2 regions of the Sporosarcina sp. GW1-11 genome follow, and region 2 is predicted to be linked to the other one. Evidence: riboswitches for the same ligand, from Rfam matches in the RefSeq annotation. Region 2 holds a riboswitch; the other holds the start of a gene.
What was found. Region 2 has a riboswitch for thiamine pyrophosphate ahead of thiC (phosphomethylpyrimidine synthase ThiC). Riboswitches for the same ligand answer to the same signal wherever they lie in the genome.
Positions count from the first base shown of each region.

Region 1 (10,542 bases), on a different contig from region 2:
AACCGTTCACGCGGCATCAGATTGGTGGGTGCATCATAGCTTGGTAGAATTACAAAAAAAGTTTGAACAGCAACAAATTCAATTTGTCGTTAGGAAAGGTCCACCGGTTGAGCAACTTCTGAAGATCCAGCAGGAAAGCGGTGCTGATCAACTCGTATTCAATGAATTGTATGATCCAGAAAGCCGGAAACAGGAGAAGGAACTGACAGCCACCTTAGAAAAAATCAATGTGCAAGTTCGCTCATTTCAAGGTACTTTACTCGTACCACCCGATGCCATTTTCAATAAAAGTGGGCAACCGTATAAAGTGTTCACCCCTTTTTGGAAGCAACTCCGACAAGAACCGATTGCACAACCACTTCTTGCACCAGAAAAACTTACTCCATCTTCCTTGCGACTAGCTTCATTACCACCGGAAGAATGGGGCTTATTATCACCCCTTTCTTGGCATGAAAAGTTTCAATGGCAGCCCGGTGAAACAGCTGCAATCGAGTGTTGGCAAATGTTCCGTAACGGAGGATTCTCCGACTATAAAGAAGGCCGAGATCTTCCTGCGCAGCCAAATGTTTCTCGTTTATCCCCGTATGTAGCGACGGGTAATATAAGCGTGCGTTCCATTTGGTATAGCGCGCTTGCAACCGATTGGATTGAGGATGAGCAAATTGAAGCCTTTTTACGGCAGTTGGCGTGGCGGGATTTTGCCCATTATCAGTTGCTGTATTTCCCCCACATGCTAGAAAAACCTGTACGTCCAGAATTTGAAAAGTTTCCATGGCAATCGTCAGCAGAAAATGTACATGCATGGAAAACAGGACAAACCGGCTATCCGTTAGTTGATGCGGATATGCGGGAATTATGGGAAACGGGCTATATGCATAATCGTGTGCGGATGATAGCCGCTTCATTTTTAATTAAACATTTATTAACGGATTGGCGAGAAGGAATGAAGTGGTTTGAAGAGACGTTAGTAGATTGGGATAGTGCGAACAATGCGATGGGCTGGCAATGGGTAGCGGGAAGTGGATTTGATGCGTCTCCTTATTTCAGGATTTTTAACCCGATTGTACAAGGAGAGAAATTTGATGGAGCAGCAATCTACGTAAAGAAATGGGTGCCTGAGTTAAGAAATCTGCCGGGAAAATATATTTTCCAGCCAGCAGAAGCGCCTGCAAGTGTATTACAGTCTGCAGGTGTAGAGATAGGAACTACCTATCCGGCACCTATTGTCGACCACAGAGCTGCCCGCGAACGTGCGCTGGCAGCATACGATACGTGTAAAAAAGGTTAAATCTCATCAATGGAATCTAGCATCTGGAAATGTTGTAAAGTAGCAAGATGATATGGACGGGTAGTTCATGTGATTCGTAGGGGAGACAGGCACGGAGAAGTATCAAATCTGTAATGTTTGTAGTGTAGGAAGGTGTCAAAATGAACAGTAATAAAATTATGCAAGGTGTTTGGATTGGTCTTGTGACAGGCATTATCTTAGCTTTATTTTTAAAATCCGTACAGGCAGTTATGGGTTATAAAGTATATACACTGCTGTTGAACGTGGATTATATCCCCATCGTTAAAAACTATCAATTTCCAGAAGTAATCGAAGTATCTTTTCACTTAATTGTCTCCGTGATCCTATGTATAGTCCTCTTGCTACTACTGGATAAAAACACTGATTTCATAAGGAATCGTGTCATATACTTTTCTTTTCTCATCAACACAGCAATCGGTCTTTTATTGTATCCAACCACAACATTTTCTAGTCGCACGCCTAGCTTTTCAGACGCGGTATCGTTGTTTTGGTGGATCGTAGGGCATGCATTATACGGCTTACTAGTGGGTATAATGTTAAAGAGAACTATAGGTAGGAAGAGATAGTCATTTCTGGTATATGCTTCATGGTGGTTGTATATTTGAGTAACGAATAACATCGTACAGGGTGTATACAATCTGCGTGCGTTAAAAAAGCCAATGCACAGTCGTATCAGCGCCATATGCATTCGATGTCTTATAAAGGAAGTGAGTTCTAGATGTTTTTAGCATGGAGCGAAATTAAACGAAATAAACTACGATTTTTATTAATTACATCGATACTATTGCTTGTCTCATTTTTAGTGTTTTTCTTATCAGGTCTTGCAAATGGATTGGCAAGTATGAACAGGGAAGCTGTAGACAATTGGGACGCAGATGCAATTGTACTGACGGAAGAATCGGATAAAAGTCTCTATCAATCGTCATTGGATAAAGACCTGGCGGATGAACTAGGAGCGAAAGAGACTGCGGTCGTTAGTCAAATGGGTTCCATTGCTAATAATGGCGATGCTAAGAAGAATGTCTTATTGTTTGGTATCAATAAGGAGGAGTTCATCACTCCTAAAGTAAGTGAAGGGGATCCGACGTTTTATGTGCAAAACGGTGTTGTCGCATCAGATGCGCTAAAAGATGATGGCTTTAAGATTGGCGATACATTGGAATTATCTTCTAGCGATACAAAACTGACGATTGTCGGTTTCACAGAGAAGGCCCGTTTTAACGCAGCATCTATTTTGTATATGAAGTTAAATGATCTCCAGAAGATTAAGTTCGGGGAGTCATATGAAATGAATAAAGATATGGTCAACGCCATTATCATTAAAGATTCTAAGTGGAACGAGCTAGATATCCCGAAAGATACAGAAATCATCAAAGCAGAAACATTCATCGAAAACTTGCCAGGCTATACTGAGCAAAATCTAACGGTCACGTACATGATCTATTTCTTGTTCGTAATTTCCGCTGCAATTGTAGCAATTTTCCTGTACGTTTTGACAGTGCAAAAAATCAGCATGTTCGGATTAATGAAAGCGCAAGGGATTTCTAGCAGTTACTTAGCTAAATCGGTTGTAGCCCAGACATTTATCCTTGCATTGATTGGTGTCGTGCTAGGTTTCGGATTGACGTTGCTTGCGGGTAGCTTCTTGCCAAGTGCAGTGCCTGTTCAATTCGATTTGACGGCTATGCTTATTTATGGGCTTGTATTAATCGCGGTGTCGATTGCCGGAGCAGTTATTTCCGTCTGGACAATCATTCGAATTGATCCGCTAGAAGCGATAGGAGGGTAAGCGATGGTACTGGAACTACGAAATGCGAAGAAGACTTTCGGAGAAGGTAATACATTAGTTGAAGCGTTAAAAGAGACGAACTTTTTAGTTGAACGAGGCGAATTAGTTGCCGTCATCGGACCTTCTGGCTCAGGAAAAAGTACGTTCTTGACAGTCGCGGGCGGTTTGCAGTCACCGAGTGAAGGTCAAGTCATGATCAATGGCAAAGAGTTGTCACAACTCAATGAAAAGCAACGTTCAAAAATTCGTCTGCAGGAGATTGGCTTCATTTTGCAGGCATCGAACCTCGTGCCGTTCTTGACCGTCGATCAACAACTGGAATTGCTCAATAAAGTAAAGAAAAACAATATGTCTCCTGTTGAAAAGAAGCAACTTTATGAGGATCTTGGGATTACGAAGTTGCATAAGAAATATCCATCCGATTTGTCGGGAGGTGAGCGCCAACGTGTGGCAATTGCTAAAGCGCTCTTCAGTAACTCTTCCATCATCTTAGCTGACGAGCCAACTGCTTCACTCGATTCGGATCGAGCGTTTGAAGTTATGGAGTTGTTGCAGCACGAAACCAAATCGAAGCAAACAGCAACGATTGTCGTGACGCATGATACTCGACTGATGAAGTATTTTGATAAAGTGTATAAAATGACGGATGGTGTATTGGAACTCGATACAACAATTTACGAATAACAAAGAACGATCTAAGGAGATGTGGACCATGTCTCCTTAGATCGTTCTTTTTTGTACTCATAGATTGTATGGACGTGCTCATAGATCTAGGCTGTACGCTCATAGCCTTAGGCCCCGCGCTCATAGCCCTGGGCTTCGCGCTCATAGCCTTGGATTCCGTGCTCATAGCCTTGGGTTTCGCGCTCATAGAAATGATCCCCGCGCTCATAGACTTAGTAATCAGCCAAGCAAGCCAGCCACAATTTTCCGGGCTTGCGAAACATCTTTCGTTCCGTGCACGAGCATTCGACCATCCCGGAACAATACTAATCGATGATCGTGATATTCGCAGGACACTAAATATGGATTGTGTACTAAGTTCGTTACTGTACCTCGGATTGAATCGGCATATGGTGCTAACTCGACTTGACGGCTTTTCGGCCATGTTAGTTGTACTGTATCACGTCCACATAACAAGGCTGTTCGAACGACTTCACTTGCTGATAAAAATGGATACGTCGGCTTATCTGAACAACTTGGACAGCTTGATTTTTTCATACTGTGCACATCAATCGCAGCACGTTCACCCGACCACAAATCCACAGACTCTAAGCGGGGTTGCATCTCCGCGCCTGTCATATGTTTTAGTAACTCAGCCACTTGACGAGCAGCGGTAGTCACGACAATCGGGCTGATGACGCCGACTGTATCGCAAGTGAGCGATTGTGGAGGTAATACTTCGAGAAGGCAATGAAGGCAAGGCTGTCCTTCAGCGACTCCGATAGGGAACGTCAAGCCGTAGCTCCCAACACACGCTCCCATGAAAAATGGAATCTGTAGTTGAAGTGCTGCATCATTTGCCAGTAGTCGCGTCTCAATATTATCCGTTCCATCCAACACAAACTGATGACCTTCAAATAATTCCAAGACATTTTCCGGTGTCACATCCGCTACAATCCCGCGAATTTTCACATCACTATTGATTGCCCGTAAACGTTTTTCAGCAGCGATTGCTTTCGGTAATTGATCGACTACATCTTGCTCGCTATACAGTTGCTGTCTGTGTAAATTCGTCCACTCCAAAATATCGCGATCGACAATAGTTAATTCACCGACACCTGCACGTACAAGCATTTCAGCCCCAGATGAACCGAGAGCCCCCGCGCCAAGTACGAACACTTTAGCGTCACGAATCCGTTGCTGACCCATTGAACCAATTGGCGAAAATAACTCCTGACGTGAATATTTTCCGATCAATTTGGCACAAGCCCTTCTAGCGGACTGCTTGCAACCGCGTAGTCTCTAACAGGCATGCGTCCCGCTTTATAGCCGAGTCTTCCTGCTTCGATTGCTAGTTTCATCGCTTCAGCCATTTTCACTGGATCAGCAGCTTCGGATACAGCTGTATTTAGTAGAACGCCATCTGCTCCAAGCTCCATTGCGTATGCGGCATCTTTTGGTGAGCCGATTCCTGCATCCACAATAACGGGTACTTTTGATTGTTCAATAATAAGTGATAAATTTAAAGGGTTCAAAATACCTCTGCCTGAACCAATAGGAGCTGCACCTGGCATGATTGCATGAACACCTAATTCACATAGCTTTCTTGCAAGTACGACATCATCTGACGTATACGGTAGAACGATAAAACCTTCTTCTAGCAACATTTCGGAAGCGCGTAAAGTCTCTACTGGATCCGGCAATAACGAATGGCTGCAGCCAATAATTTCAACCTTTACCATGTCACATAATCCCGAAGCTTTTGCCAATTTCGCAATATGCACTGCTTCCTCTGCCGTGCTCGCGCCTGCTGTATTTGGCAATAATGTATAGCGATCTAAGTCCAATTGCTCCAAGAAATTCGGCTGTGATGGTTCGAAAATATTCATGCGTCGAACTGCGAAAGTTAGAATATTAGCTTCTGAAACCGCAACGGCTCTCTTTTGCGCTTCAAATGAAGGGTATTTGCCCGTACCTAATAGTAATCGTGATGAGAATTTCTTATCTGCAATTTGTAACATATTCATCCGCCTCCAACAAAATGTATGATTTCAATTTGGTCTCTGTCCATAATCGGTGCATCGTAGCGTTCTTTTTGTAAAATTTCTTTATTCTTTTCTACAATCAAAATTCGATCGCCAAGCTCTAAATGTTCAAGCAATTGTTGTACCGTTTCTACTTCAGGAAGGACTGCATACGATTTCCCATTCAAATTAATCATCTTTACCATTGAAAATCTCTCCATTTCTACTATACTTTTTCACTTCATCTACCGCATTCGGATGACTTAACGGGGATAAAATCGCCGCACCTGCAACACCACATTTTTCAAGTGTGGTTAGATGTTCGGGCTGTATTCCTCCGATTGCATAGACAGGAATTGTACAAGTTGAAGCTATTTCAAACAGCTCACCCGTGCCGCGTGGAGCCAAACCTTCCTTCGACCGGGTCGCATAAACATGTCCATAGAGTAACCAACTTGCGCCGTCCGCTTCCGCTTGTAGCGCTTCTTCCAATGAATGGACCGAGCACCCAAACTTCAATGAAGGGAAGGCCACTTGTGCGTCTGCAACGGACATGCCGTAGCCAGTGAGTTGAGTCTTTTTAATAGACAGTTTGTTCGCTACTTCTGGCCGCGCGTGGATGATTAACTTATCAAGCGGAAATTGAGAATCCGTAAGACGTAACACTAAATCTACCAATTGTTCATCGGTCTTGGACTTTTCACGTAAGATAAATGCATCGAAAAAGGGTGCTGTTTGCTGTAATTTCAGTAGCAATTCATCCACTGAATGACGATCATCCGTAACACCGATTAATTTCATTCATCTATTCAACTCCAATAGAAAAACCACTTTCCTGAATCGGAAAGTGGTGGATGTGTCGATAAGTATACATAGCTACAGAGCGACTTGCCACTTCCCTCCGCAGGTACGAACCTGATCAGGTAATAAGGGTTTCAGAGCCACACTCTTTTCTCAGTCCTTGTAAAGGATTCCCCTAATGGTCAAAATATTTTATTTTCACAAACTAGCATAGCATGTACTGGGTAAAATGGAAAGGTATGAGTATTCATTTTATGGATTTTACACGAGTAGCAACGCATCTAGATCTAGAATTTCTATAGTTTTCGAACCCGACTGTCGAATCCATCCTTGCTCTTCAAAAAACGTTAATTTCCGGCTAATTGTTTCAGGTGTTGTGCCAAGGTGGGACGCTAGATCTTTTCGGCTCATTGGTAGCTGGACAATCATTTGTCGCTGTTGCTCTGATAAGTCTGCTATATACAAGGCGATTCGTGTGTCGGCTGTTTCCATTGCGATTCGCGCGGCACGTTGCTCGGTATCCGCAAGTCGTGTAGAAAACTCCGCAAGCATTCTCAATGAAATGGAAGGGTGATCTTGCAAAAGTTGCTGCATCTGATCACGCTGAATCACACATAACTCCACAGGCTCCAAAGTTTCTGCGTATGCATCATGAGGTTTAGCATCGAATAGGGAAAGCTCACCGGTAAAATCACCTGGCTCCAAGATGCGGACAAGTTGTTCCTTACCATTTTCCGACAGTCGGTATATTTTGATTCGTCCTTTGTGTAAAATATATAAGCCTTTTGAAACGTCACCATCTGAATATATTATCTCGCCGCGTGGATGTGTAGCGCTATGAGCGAGTCCAACGATGTAATTCATCTGCTCCTTGTCTAAATGATTGAACAGGGGAACGAGTGAGACGCAGGGGCGATAATGTTCTTTGTTAAGACGTGATTGTTGATTCATTCGCTAACACCTTTCTTTCGTTCCGATTAAGCGGTTTATTACTAGTATAGCGTATGAGGCGAATGGCGTTGAGTATGACTAGCAGCACACTCATTTCGTGAATGAGCATACCGGATGCTAAAAAGACTTTTTCGAGCAAGACACCGAGCAATAGGAAAATGACAGTTCCAACCGCAAAGAATGTATTTTGCTTCATATTGCGGACAGTTGCTTTAGAAAGAGCGTATGCATGGGAGAACTGATCGAGTCGATCGGCCATCAAGACGATATCCGCAGTTTCCATTGATATATCAGTACCGCCTTCTCCCATAGCGAGCCCGATGTCTGCTGTTGCAATTGCAGGTGCATCATTGATTCCATCACCCGCCATGGCGACGCGATGACCTTGTGCTTTAAGGCGTTGAACGGCGGCCACTTTATCTTCGGGTAATAATTCTGCGTGGACAGCATCTAAGCCGAGTTGTTCACCTACAAGGTTGGCTGTATGTTTATTGTCTCCAGTCAACATAATCATTTGCTTAATACCGTTATGCCGAAGTTTAGTCAACGCTTCCACAGCTTCTGGACGAATTTGGTCAGCGATTGAAATGATACCGACAATTTTGTCTGCGATACTGACGAATACGGCTGTGTTTCCTACTTTTTCACGCTCTGTAGCATAGTCTTCTATTTCTGGATGAATCGCAATATGGCGAGCAGCCATTAATTTTCGATTGCCAATCGCAAGCTTATTTCCTTCTATAGTAGCGACGATTCCATTGCCTTTGACGACTTCCACGTCTTCTGGTTGATTGGTTAAAGGAATGGCTCGTTTCTTTGCCTCTTTGACAATTGTTTGACCTAGGTGATGTTCTGAAACTATTTCAGCTTCTGCAGTGATTCGCAGTAATTCTTCTTCTCCTATATTCCATCCATGAATATCTGTCACTTCAGGGCGTCCTCTTGTAAGTGTTCCTGTTTTATCGAAGACGACTGTATCGATTTTTGCTAGCTGTTCCATTACATCGCCGCCTTTAATCAAGACGCCGTGGCGGGCACCGTTTCCAATCCCAGCTACAATTGATACAGGAGCGGAGATCACTAGTGCGCCAGGACACGCGATGACGAGGAAAGTAAGTGTCATTTCAATATTTCGAGTAAAAAGATAGACGAGAACAGACAATATCACAATGGAAGGTGTGTAGATATTGGCAAAGCGTTCAAGGAATTTTTCTGTTTTGGATTTGGATTCTTGTGCTTCTTCGACTAATTCAATAATACGTGAGAAGGTTGTATCATCCCCGACACGAGCTGCAATTACTTCGATATAGCCGTGATCGACAATTGTTCCGCTAAACACTTGATCTTCAAGAGTTTTCGAAGCGGGAACGGATTCACCTGTAATGGCTGCTTCATTTAGCGTAGCATTTCCAGAAATAATAGCCCCATCAATCGGAACTTTTTCACCGGATCGAATGCTTACGCGATCACCGATTTCAACCTCGTCAACAGATACCATTACGGCTTCACCATCACGTATAATTCGAGCTTCCAAAGGTGCTAAATCAATCAAAGCTTTAAGTGAAGAACGTGTCTTTTCCATTGTCCGAATTTCTAGCATCGCACCGAATAAAAACAAGAATGTAACAGCAGCGGATTCTACATATTCACCAATGAATAATGCACCGACAACTGCAATTGTTACGAGTAATTCGATGCTAAATGCTTTCATTCGTATAGCTTTCCACGCTTTGATCGCAATGGGCGTTCCAGCAATGAACGTCGAGGCGATTAGTGTAACTTGACGCGCGTCATGCCAACCGACGACGTGCAGAACGATTGCGAGAGTTAAAAGTATAAACGCAGTAGCTGTAATGCGTACGGTTTGTTTTGCATTCATCTTCGTTTCCCTCCTCGTTATGAAACTTTTCGATTGAGCACAGGGTAGCCGAGTTTTTCAACCAACTGTTGTAATTCTTCGGCAGCTACGACGGAATCATCAAATTGGACGCGAATTTTATTTGAATGAAATAATACTTTTACTTGTTGAACCCCATTTGCACGTCCTAATGCACCTTCAATTTTTTTAACACATGATGGGCAGCTAAATGGTTCCATCAAAAATACGACCTTTTTCATTGATCTCATCCTTTTGTTTGTATTTGTTACTGTAATTATAAGGAGAATTTGTACAATTCACCTTGATGTGCGTCAAGTTTCACGAATCAGGACTTTTTCTTCTAGCTAAATTGCATTATACTAAGAAGGTAGTACGACATTTACGAATAGAGGAGAATCGTTCGGATGAAATTAACCTATTCTGGTAAAACGAAAGACGTCTATCAATTAGAGGATGGACATGTGCTATTGAAATTTAAAGATGATGTAACAGGGGAAGACGGCGTATTCGATCCAGGTGCGAATACGGTTGGATTGACGATAGAAGGCGCAGGGAAATCAGGTCTTCGTATGACGCAGTACTTTTTCGAGAAATTAGCAGAAGAAAAGATTCCTACACATTATATTGCTGCTGATCTTGATGAAGTGACGATGACAGTGAAGCGGGCTACGATGTTTGGTAGTGGACTAGAAGTGATTTGTCGTTTCCGTGCAGTGGGTAGTTTCTTACGTAGATACGGAGCATATTGTGAAGAAGGACAAGCGCTAGATGCATTTGTAGAAGTGACATTGAAAGACGATGACCGTAAAGATCCACCAATTTCAGAAGATGCACTTGCACAGCTTGGTATTTTAACACATGAAGAATACGCAACGTTGAAGCAACGAACTCAACAAATCTCTGAAATTGTCAAAGAAGAAATGGCGGAAAAAGGATTAGACCTATACGATATTAAATTGGAGTTCGGCCGTGATTCTGAAGGCAATATTATGCTGATTGATGAAGTTTCAGGTGGGAATATGCGCGTCTATCAAGGCGAAACATATATTGCACCAATGGATTTAGAAAAGTTGTTATTTTCATAAAAATTGACCGGAAACTAAAAAAAGTTTCCGGTTTTTTATAT
Region 1 is NZ_JAPMIW010000024.1:3,053-13,594, reverse strand. Features, by position in the region: gene ORD22_RS12835 (cryptochrome/photolyase family protein) at 1-1,288, shown strand, start outside; gene ORD22_RS12830 (hypothetical protein) at 1,429-1,875, shown strand; gene ORD22_RS12825 (ABC transporter permease) at 2,028-3,098, shown strand; gene ORD22_RS12820 (ABC transporter ATP-binding protein) at 3,102-3,782, shown strand; gene ORD22_RS12815 (ThiF family adenylyltransferase) at 4,002-5,018, opposite strand; gene ORD22_RS12810 (thiazole synthase) at 5,015-5,788, opposite strand; gene thiS (sulfur carrier protein ThiS) at 5,785-5,991, opposite strand; gene ORD22_RS12800 (thiamine phosphate synthase) at 5,975-6,586, opposite strand; TPP riboswitch at 6,665-6,773, opposite strand; gene ORD22_RS12795 (Crp/Fnr family transcriptional regulator) at 6,848-7,537, opposite strand; gene ORD22_RS12790 (heavy metal translocating P-type ATPase) at 7,515-9,416, opposite strand; gene ORD22_RS12785 (heavy-metal-associated domain-containing protein) at 9,434-9,655, opposite strand; gene ORD22_RS12780 (phosphoribosylaminoimidazolesuccinocarboxamide synthase) at 9,821-10,501, shown strand.
Region 1: another riboswitch for thiamine pyrophosphate. It lies ahead of ORD22_RS12800 (thiamine phosphate synthase); the one in region 2 lies ahead of thiC (phosphomethylpyrimidine synthase ThiC).

Region 2 (10,542 bases):
ATACAATTTGAACATCGTTGCGCAAGACCCTGAAGGTGTGACAACATATTCTGCATGTTCAAATGTCTTAATCATGTTTTTCATCGCAGACTTCGAACTTTCTACGTAGCCGCTATTATAAGCCGGCTGACCGCAACATACTTGCCCTTTAGGAAACGACAGTTCACACCCTTGTCGCTCTAACACTTCTACCATGTCTTTTCCCACATCCGCATAAAACATATCGACTAAGCATGTGATAAATAAACTAACTTTCATATTCACTCACCTCTTTAAAAGAATTCAAGCCACTTCTATTGTTCGTCCATAAGCAGGGAGTACAGTTTTCTCAGTAGTCAAATACATTTGTATAGGATTCACCGCTACTACTTCATTAATCTTTATCGGCTTAACTTGTTTGTATTCGCGGTCGTCGTCCACTCCTGTCTTGTGAAATCATTATAATCTATAATTGTCTGCCATGCGCATTCTATATATTTATTTGAAACAAAAAACTAGAAAGAGCAAAGTCTAGCTAGCTCTTTCTAGTTTACTTAGTAATGAATACTCTCAACGAACTTACATTTCTTACATTCTCGATGAGTTGTTGATTCTGTAAATCGGTGAATACAATTAGCTTGTAACTGCTTTAAACGCAATTCCAATTGACGCAAATTTTGACGTGTTAAAGCAATGTCATACACTAACGAATTCGCCGTTGTCATATGACTCACTCCTTATTCAGAGATAGATTTTCGCACCAGATTTCTTAAATTCATTTGCTTTCCTTTGCAAACCTTGTTCAATTTCTAGCTTTTCTTCCAAGCTATTTTCATCTGCATACTTTCTTATATCGTGTGAAATTCGCATACTACAGAATTTAGGTCCGCACATAGAACAAAAGTGAGCCACTTTCGCTCCTTCAGCTGGTAAGGTTTCGTCATGATATTCCATGGCACGCTCAGGATCCAAGCTCAAATTGAATTGATCTTGCCAACGGAATTCAAAGCGCGCTTTAGATAAAGCATCATCACGTTTTTGCGCATTCGGATGGCCTTTCGCTAAATCCGCTGCATGCGCTGCAATTTTATACGTAATGACACCTTCGCGAACATCTTCTTTATTCGGTAAGCCAAGGTGTTCTTTTGGCGTCACATAACAAAGCATCGCCGTACCAAACCAACCAATCATCGCTGCCCCAATTGCAGACGTAATATGATCATAGGCAGGAGCAATATCTGTCGTTAACGGTCCTAATGTATAGAATGGAGCTTCTTGACATATCTCTAGTTGCTTATCCATATTTTCTTTAATCAAATGCATCGGAACGTGGCCTGGCCCTTCAACCATCACTTGGACATCATGCTTCCAAGCAATTTTCGTCAGCTCGCCAAGCGTTTCAAGTTCTGCAAATTGAGCTTCGTCATTGGCATCTGCAATTGAACCCGGACGTAAACCATCTCCTAAAGAAAAAGCAATATCGTACTGTTTCATAATTTCACAGATTTCCTCAAAATGCATATAAAGGAAACTTTCTTTGTGATTTAACATGCACCATTGCGCCATAATTGAACCGCCGCGCGACACGATGCCCGTCATACGATTCACGGTCATAGGAATATAACGCAATAACACACCCGCATGAATCGTGAAATAACTAACACCTTGTTCTGCTTGCTCGATTAATGTATCTCGAAATACTTCCCAGGACAGATCTTCCACCCGACCATTTACTTTTTCAAGTGCTTGATAAAGCGGCACAGTTCCAACAGGTACAGGCGAGTTACGAATAATCCATTCACGTGTCGTATGAATATTTTTTCCTGTAGATAGATCCATAATACTATCTGCACCCCAACGTGTAGCCCATGTCATCTTCTCAACCTCTTCAGTAATTGATGAAGACACTGCTGAGTTGCCGATATTGGCATTAATCTTAACATGGAACTTGCTTCCGATAATCATCGGTTCCGCTTCTGGATGATTGATATTGCTAGGGATAATTGCCCGTCCTCTAGCGACTTCATCGCGAACTAGCTCTGGGTCTACCGCTTCACGAATTGCGATAAATTCCATCTCAGGTGTAATGATCCCTTGTCGGGCATAGTGCATTTGTGTTACATTACGTCCTTTTTTCGCACGTAATGGTTTGCGTTTTAACAATGGAAATTGCTGAGCATTGTTCATTTGTTCCGACGTACGAAAACCGTTATCTTGTGGCTTCACTTCACGTCCTTCGTATTCTTCCACATCATTCCGCTCAAGAATCCATGTTTTTTTAATCGCGGGAAGTCCCTTTTTTATATTTATTTCATATTCAGCATCTGTGTACTTTCCACTTGTATCATAGATTCGAACAGGTTCATTTGGAAATTCACCTCGTTCTGTCACAGTCGGTGATAAGGCGATTTCACGCATTGGGACAAGGATATCGGGACGGCTACCTTGCACATACACTTTTTTACTTGCCGGAAAACACGTATGAATCTGAATTTCTTCTGTTGCTTTTTTCATTTTGTCATCGTCTCCTTTTTGAGGGTAGACCATGACTACATACAAGTAGAGGGAATCGACGAAAAAAAGACCAGTTCCATCGTAATGGACCTGGTCTTCAAAAACGCACAAATAAGCACGTCGATTGTAAGATAAAACTTCCCCACGCTGGTACGAGCCAGATCAGGTCCAAAGAGTTCGGAATGCATGCGGTTCATTTCATTCCATCTCAGTCCAGTTTAGCTGGACACCCCTAGTTATGATTATTGAATTGTCGAACATTTCCAGTTTAGCATAGACTTCTACATTGTCAACCAATTATCTTTGAACTATTTTCCAATTGAAGCAACTGTTCCTTTATTTCTTTTCCATCCCGGTACCCCGACAAGCTTCCATCTTTTCCAACGACTCGATGACAGGGAATCACTAGGAGAAGCGGATTTTTCCCGATGGCCGAAGCGACCGCTCGAACAGCAGATCGTTTGCCTATTTTATTAGCAATGATTGAATAACTGACCGTGTCTCCATAAGGTATTTCTTGAAGCGCGTTCCATACTTCAAGTTGAAATGGCGTGCCCTGTTGATCCATCCGTATATCTTTAAAGTCTGTCTGTACACCGGATAAGTATTTAGCAATTTCATTTGCATAAGTTGCTAATTCACTAGCATTTTCCACTATTTCTACTTTAACGAATTTCTCGTAACACCAGTCGGTCAAATATTGTTCGCTACTGTCAGACAATCCTACGTAACACAGACCTTGTTCAGTAGCCGCCAGCGTTACTTGCCATTTTACAAATTGAAACTTGGTCCAATACACCAATTCCCTCAAACCCTTTCAGTCAGCCGAATAACTTTAAACCAACAGCCCCTACGATAATTAACGATAAAAAGAAGATGCGCTTGACGCTAGCGGATTCTTTAAAAATGATTATCCCCATTACTACCGCACCCGCTGCACCAAAGCCTGTCCAAATCGCATAAGCTGTACTCATTTGAATTTCACGCATAGCAAGGGAAAGAAAAACAAAGCCGAAACTAAAGATGCCCACAATGAGAAATAATCGTGTCATCGAGCGCTTTTGTAAATAATAATTGATACTCATGACACCAAAAATCTCTCCTAGACTGGCAATCGCCAAGTAGACCCAAGCCATGATTAATCGCCTCCTTGCTGATCTGCTTCATCCGTTGTCATCTTAATACCAACAACCCCTATTACAATCAACGCGATAAATGACAAAGTGATCCACGTAAAGTCCGCTTTGAAAACGAATATATCGACTACTAAAATCGCAGCAGCTCCTGATCCTGTAAATACAGCATAAACAGTTCCTGAAGGGAGCTTCTCACACGCTTTAATGATGAAGTAAAAACTAAAAATAATTGCTACGGTCGTACCAGTCCATTGTAAAAAAGTCTCCGAGTAACGTAATCCAACTACCCAAAAGATCTCTACAAGCGCTGCTAAAGCGACATAACCCCAAGCCAATGCGCTCGTCCCCTTTCAACTTTCAACCTACTTTTTAGTATAGCAAATTTTTTAGTTGAACGAAAAATGAACCTCCTATCTAGGAGAGAAGCTTGCATCTACTATGTCTGAATGATAGAATGATTTTGTCACTAGTATTTCTTATATTTCGAATATTCTTATCGAGAGAGACGGAGGGATAGGCCCAAAGATGTCTCAGCAACCAGCCGGATCGGCATGGTGCTAATTCCAAGGGTGAACACTCACCTTGAAGATGAGAATACGACAAACAAACTTGTATGTTCGAGGGCCTATTCGAAATGAAGAGGTCTTTTTTTATTTTTCTAAAGGGGATGAATGTTGATGACAAACAACGGATTAGAAACAAGATTAGTACAATTAGGAAATAATTCAGATAAGAGAACTGGTGCGATCAATACCCCTATTTACTTATCAACTGCTTATCATCATGATGGCCTTGGAAAATCTACTGGATACGATTACACACGCACAAAAAATCCGACACGCTCCGTTCTAGAAGAAGGAATCGCTAATCTAGAGTCCGGTGATCAAGGGTTTGCTTGTAGCTCTGGAATGGCAGCGATTCAGCTAATTCTATCTCTGTTCAAAACAGGCGATGAAATACTTGCGCCTGAAGATTTGTATGGTGGAACTTATCGTTTGTTCAATCAATATGAGCAAATGTATCAGATTACGACACGCTACTTATCATTTGAAGATGTCACGGAAGTGGAACAGGCAATTACAGAGCGCACAAAAGCGATATTCTTGGAAACACCTACGAATCCACTGATGTTGAATATCAATATTTCAATCTATGCTGAGCTCGCAAAAAAGCACAACTTACTGCTAGTTGTCGATAATACATTTTTAACGCCCTATTTCCAGCGTCCGATTGAAGAAGGTGCAGATATCGTCATCCACAGCGCAACAAAATATATCGGTGGACATAATGACGTACTTGCTGGTCTAGTTGTCGCAAAAGGAGAGGAACTTTGCGAGCGTTTGTTTACGAAGCATAACGCAATTGGCGCAACACTTTCACCACTTGATTCATGGCTCGTTGTCCGAGGACTAAAAACATTACACTTACGCATGAAACAACATGATGCCAATGCCAAAGCGATGGTTGCCTATTTGGAAGAAGAACCTTTAATCGTGGACGTGCTATATGCAGGAATCGGTGGTATGGTATCTTTCCGTGTACAAAATAGCGAATGGGTTGGTCCTTTCCTAGAAAATATGCAACTTATTTCATTCGCAGAGAGTCTTGGCGGAGTGGAAAGTTTCATCACGTACCCAACGACACAAACACATATGGATATTCCAATCGAAGAGCGGAATCGTCGCGGTGTCGATGATCGTCTACTACGTTTTTCAGTAGGCGTTGAAGATATTGAAGATTTAATCGCTGATGTTAAACAAGCACTTTATGCTGCAAAAGAAGCGGTGGAAGGCGTAAAAGTTCAATAATGTCGGATGAAAATAAAACAGCCCGAACAATCAGTTTCATACTGACTGTTTAGGCTGTTTTTTGACGTTCCATTAAAATTTCCGCTCAGCATACTAAAAAAACAATTTATTGTTCATAATACTTTAATGTTAAATTGTATACTATAATATGAAGGTATGAATTAAATTGGAGGCGATTTTGTTGAAACGATTAGAAAACAAAGTAGCAGTTGTAACGGGTGCTGGCTCTGGACTCGGACGTGAAATTGCAGAATTATATGCACGTGAAGGGGCAAAAGTTGTCATCGCGGATATGAATATGGAGGGTGCAGAAGAAACCGTCAAGACAATCAAAGCCGCTGGAGGAGAAGCACTTGCAGTAAAAACAAACGTAACTGCGGAAGATGACGTTCAAAACATGATCGATACAGCAGTTGGGCAATTTGGAACGCTCGATATTCTTGTCAATAATGCAGGTATTATAGACAATATGTATTCAGCAGCAACGATTACCGATGACGTATGGGACAAAGTATTAGCTATTAATACAACAGGTGTAATGCGTGCGACGCGTAAAGCTTTATCGATTTTCGAAGAGAAAAAGGCGGGTGTCATTGTTAATATGGCATCAATCTCCGCAGTAACTGGAGGACGTGGAGGGCTAGCCTACACAGCCTCTAAACACGCAGTTGCAGGCATGACAAAAAATGTTGCTTCTCACTATGGTCCATTAAACATTCGTTGTAATGCAATTGCTCCGGCGGCAGTACCAACAAATATCACGAATAATTTAACACAACCTGATGAGTTTGGCATGAAGCAAGCACTTAGAGGAGTCAACATGATGAGCCGCCCAGGTACAACAGAAGAAATCGCAAACATTGCGTTATTCTTAGCATCTGACGAATCATCCTATGTTAATGGTGTAATTATGGAAGCTGATAACGGTTGGTCCGCATACTAAAATTGAAGTTACATTGTAAACAAAAGGTCTGGAAATCTATAAGATTTCCAGACCTTTTTCAAGAGATTAATGAGCTTGTTCCCACTTTTTCTTTTTACTTGAGCAAACAACTGCTGCCGGAGCTGCAATGAATGCTAGTGCCGCAATGCCCGCTAACATACCTGTCATCTCTTGGCTTCCTATAGAAAATCCTGCTGCTGCACCGAATCCGATTCCTGCCATAATTGCCAACACTACTACTTTATACATTGTATACCCCGACCTTTCAAGTTATGATTCCGAATCTTTCGTTGCTTTTAGCATACTCTTATTGAGAACGTTTTTCAAGTGTAATTGAGAATATTTTTCATTGATTTATTAATGTACTTGTAGTTTATGCAATGTGGGGAGTTGTTATGTTTATTCACGTTAAAAAGGTCTAAGCAAAATGCTTGGACCTTTTCTTAAATGATTATTTTTCCAGTAATTTCAATGACTAACAGTTGACGGCTTGTGACGGGCTGGTTTTTACAGACGACTTCGCAGGATCTATTGATTTATCTAGTTTCACTTTTGTATGTTCTTTCATACCCGCAACTTATGTTCCAACTTTACTGGTCCACCAGTGTAAATTTCTTAACCAGCCGTCATCCAAGGTCTAACTCTCCTTCTGCATTCAAACGCGCAGTAATATTCGTACCATCCTTCGTAAATACGTGTTTTCGTATGCCTACATAAATCTCTGTACCGGCAAACGCCCTACCAATTTTGATACAACCTTCTGCACTCGTCCGAATTACGGTCTTCACCGGATTCTTTGAACCTGACTCCTGTAAAACAATTTCAAAAGGTGCTGAAATTTCTCCTCCACGACACACCCCATTAATTTTAATCGTCTGTTCAGCACTCAAGTTGCAATGATATACACCCTTAGAATAAACTTCAATATGACCATTACTGTAAAGCGTACTATTTATGGCATATGGAACAGATAATTTCGTCTGTAGTGAGCTCCCGCCATCGTACAATTGCGCAAGGATTTGAGCTTCTTCTACGACTCGGCCAAACTCCTCAAGATTCTGCATATCTTCATTGATTGGATTTATGAAGATGTCATACAGCGAATCTGCAACATTTGTCCATTCTTCATCTAGGGTTGCTTTTTGGGATCGAACTTTCTGGATAAATTGTTTATTCAAATCTTCCAATTGTGCATAGCGCTTCTCCATCAATAATTGAATTAAACGTTTTAATTCAGATGGATTCAAATCTGCTTCACCTTGTCCACGTATAATAAATATTTGATCGACAGCTTCTTTAATCTGCACAAGTAAATGAGTTACCTCTTTGATTAATCTAGCTAGTTCGTTAATCGCTGCCTCCTGTTTACCGACACTAATCGTAGAGGATAACACATTCCCTCGTACCATCACAGATTTCATCGCATGAATGGTTGCTTTCGTTATAGATCCTCCGACAAAAATACTACCCGTCGCCCCTACAAACATTGAGGGTAGGATATTTCCTCCAATCCGCACGTCTCCTTCAAATCGAATATTTCCGCTTTCTAAGCTGACTTCTCCCGGGTGGTTAAATTCACTATTCACTTCAATTTCAACTAATCGATCGCGCCACACGATCACTGGCTTTCCTGAAATCAATGCCACTAGATCCCGATCGACTTGCTCCACGTTTTTACCAAGACGCAATATAACATCCCGCACTGGTTTTACCGGAATTTTATGTCCTAGTAAACTTCGTCCGGCAGTTCCCTCAACAGGTAAAACATGCGTCGCGATAACTTGCCCTTCTTTGACATTCGTAATTGCATTCATTTCTCGAAAATCTACTTTTTCTTCACTGTTCGGATCAAACGCTTCATAGCGAACATGCACTTCCAAATCACCGTCTGTGCCTTCTACAGGAAGTGTTCCTTTCGCTACAATCAATTCATATGGCTTATCTACTTCCGTCGCTTTCTTAATTGCAGGAAATACAAGGCCTTGTTGCACACCCATCACTTTCAATTCATCGACAATCTGTTGCGGTTTAATATCATTCGTAACTTCAGTCACTTCGTCTACGCGAATAGCTAATCTTGGAGACCAAGCCGTATTTGCTAATGAACGCTTTATACGTTTCCCCGGTGTAAATGAAAGTAATGCAATCATATTTTTTTCGATTAATTGAATCGTGAACTTCGGTGCAACAACTTCATCACAAATCGTTAGAGTCACTTGATCTTCTGGCTGGATAGATATAGGTTGCGTGCACAGTTCTCCATTGACATACAGTAAAGCATTTTCATTTGGAATAATTGACGGTAATGAATTATCATTAAACTGGAATTGTATTTTTCCTTCTTGTATACGTGCAGCACTTACATCGCTCTGATTATTCATATCCGGTATTTCTTTCTTCGCTGGACGATTAACCGCTTGTGGTCCATTCAAATCTACGTCATCCAATAAACTAGCTAACTCTTCGATTTTAGAAAGTTCTCGTGCAATAGGCGGTTCTCCAACTTGATCTACACTAGTAACCTTTACCTCTGCTAGTGCTTTCCTCAAGCCCATTAAACGTCTACCGGGATTCGTTAGCACTTCTACTTGTACTTGCTCCAATGGCACTTCTAGCATAATTAAAGCTTGTTGAATTGCCTCTTCCACTGTATTCGCCTGAACCGTAACTACCTTTTTCAAAAAAAACACCCCCGTCTATGTACCTACTACTTTTATGGTATCACATTCAGAGTTTGAACACTCATCGACTTTTAGAACACTCAGCTTTTTTCCTCCACTTATGTACCATTCGGTTAAAAAAATATTCCTATAATGACGAGTCCAGCAATAATATAAAACCCAATAACCCCGATGACGTCAGCAGTTACAACAGGCTTCTTTTGGAACACTTCAATCAACTCGAGATCTTCTCGTAGTTGCTTAACTTCCTTACGTAATTCTTCCACTTCTTGATTTAACGCACTGATTTCCTGTAATTCCCTCGTAGTGACTATTTCCTTATTTTCAGTAGCCTTTTCATTAGTTTCCATAGAGCATATCGCCCCTTTGCGGTTTCTTCACTATACGTTCCACCTGCCGTTTAAGATTCAATTCACAACAAAAGTTTCCATTTGCAATTTTACGCGTCCGGGTGTACTATTAATTTACAAGCTGTATTGTTCGTATGTACATTAAGTTTTAACCTTTAAGCTGTAAAAGGGAGTTTATTACGAAATGGGAATGGCGTGCCGGATTCCTTTTTAGCAATCCGGACAAACAGGAACATTTCCGCAAACACCCACTTTGAGGAGTGGTGGTTTAAAACTTTCTATGACTAAACTACGGCAAAGACGGCTTACATAAACAGAGAAAACACCTTCCTTATAAAGGGAGGTGTTTTTATGTCTATTTATTAGTTATGCCACATCGCTACAGACTTCTGCGCCTTATCAACAGTGACTATGAGCATCCCTCAAGTTCAGATCTCAATTTTTATATTTACTAGCCTCCTGCATGTAATTAATTTAATATTTCACCCACTTATTTATGTCTTACACGTAATTGACGCATTCCTTATTCATTGAAAGCATTTTCATTTCTCGGTTATACTATTACCAATCACTAAAAATGAAGATGATGAGGTGTCTACTATGAAATTATTTAAATGGACAGGTCCACTAGAAGATGCAGGTAACTTACCGGAAGAAGCACGTGCGATTCTTTTGAATAACGATGAGGAAGTTTTAGTGTTACAAGAGGCTGAAACTACACACTTGGAAAATGCAGTCGAGTATGAAGTAATGGATCATAGCGGTGATCTACCTTCCGGACGTTTCGCTGTGTTGAATAATGTACCCGTATCTGAAGATGGCCGCGAGATTTTTGAACAACGTTTTAGTAATCGTGCGCGTTTGATTGAGGCTGAACCTGGTTTCGTGGCCATTCGTGTACTACGTCCTGTAGAGTCTGATACATACGTCATTTTGACGATGTGGGATGATGAGGAATCCTTTACAGCTTGGCAGTCCTCACAGGCGTATGGAAAAGCGCACGCCAAACGAGGCACAGATGACGGTGTTGATAAACGTCCAAATATTTTCCCAAGACCTTCATTTGTTACAACGTATAAAAAATAATCGTATAAAAGGTTTCTTTACGGCCATACTACTCCTGAAAGTTCA
Region 2 is NZ_JAPMIW010000011.1:70,679-81,220, reverse strand. Features, by position in the region: gene ORD22_RS08880 ((Fe-S)-binding protein) at 1-258, opposite strand, end outside; gene ORD22_RS08875 (hypothetical protein) at 534-704, opposite strand; gene thiC (phosphomethylpyrimidine synthase ThiC) at 721-2,493, opposite strand; TPP riboswitch at 2,616-2,737, opposite strand; gene ORD22_RS08865 (methylated-DNA--[protein]-cysteine S-methyltransferase) at 2,783-3,292, opposite strand; gene ORD22_RS08860 (DMT family transporter) at 3,315-3,629, opposite strand; gene ORD22_RS08855 (DMT family transporter) at 3,632-3,964, opposite strand; SAM riboswitch class I at 4,120-4,224, shown strand; gene ORD22_RS08850 (methionine biosynthesis PLP-dependent protein) at 4,307-5,437, shown strand; gene ORD22_RS08845 (glucose 1-dehydrogenase) at 5,619-6,380, shown strand; gene ORD22_RS08840 (hypothetical protein) at 6,447-6,629, opposite strand; gene ORD22_RS08835 (FapA family protein) at 7,007-9,061, opposite strand; gene ORD22_RS08830 (hypothetical protein) at 9,175-9,411, opposite strand; RNA gene ssrS (6S RNA) at 9,527-9,722, shown strand; gene ORD22_RS08820 (antibiotic biosynthesis monooxygenase family protein) at 10,012-10,497, shown strand.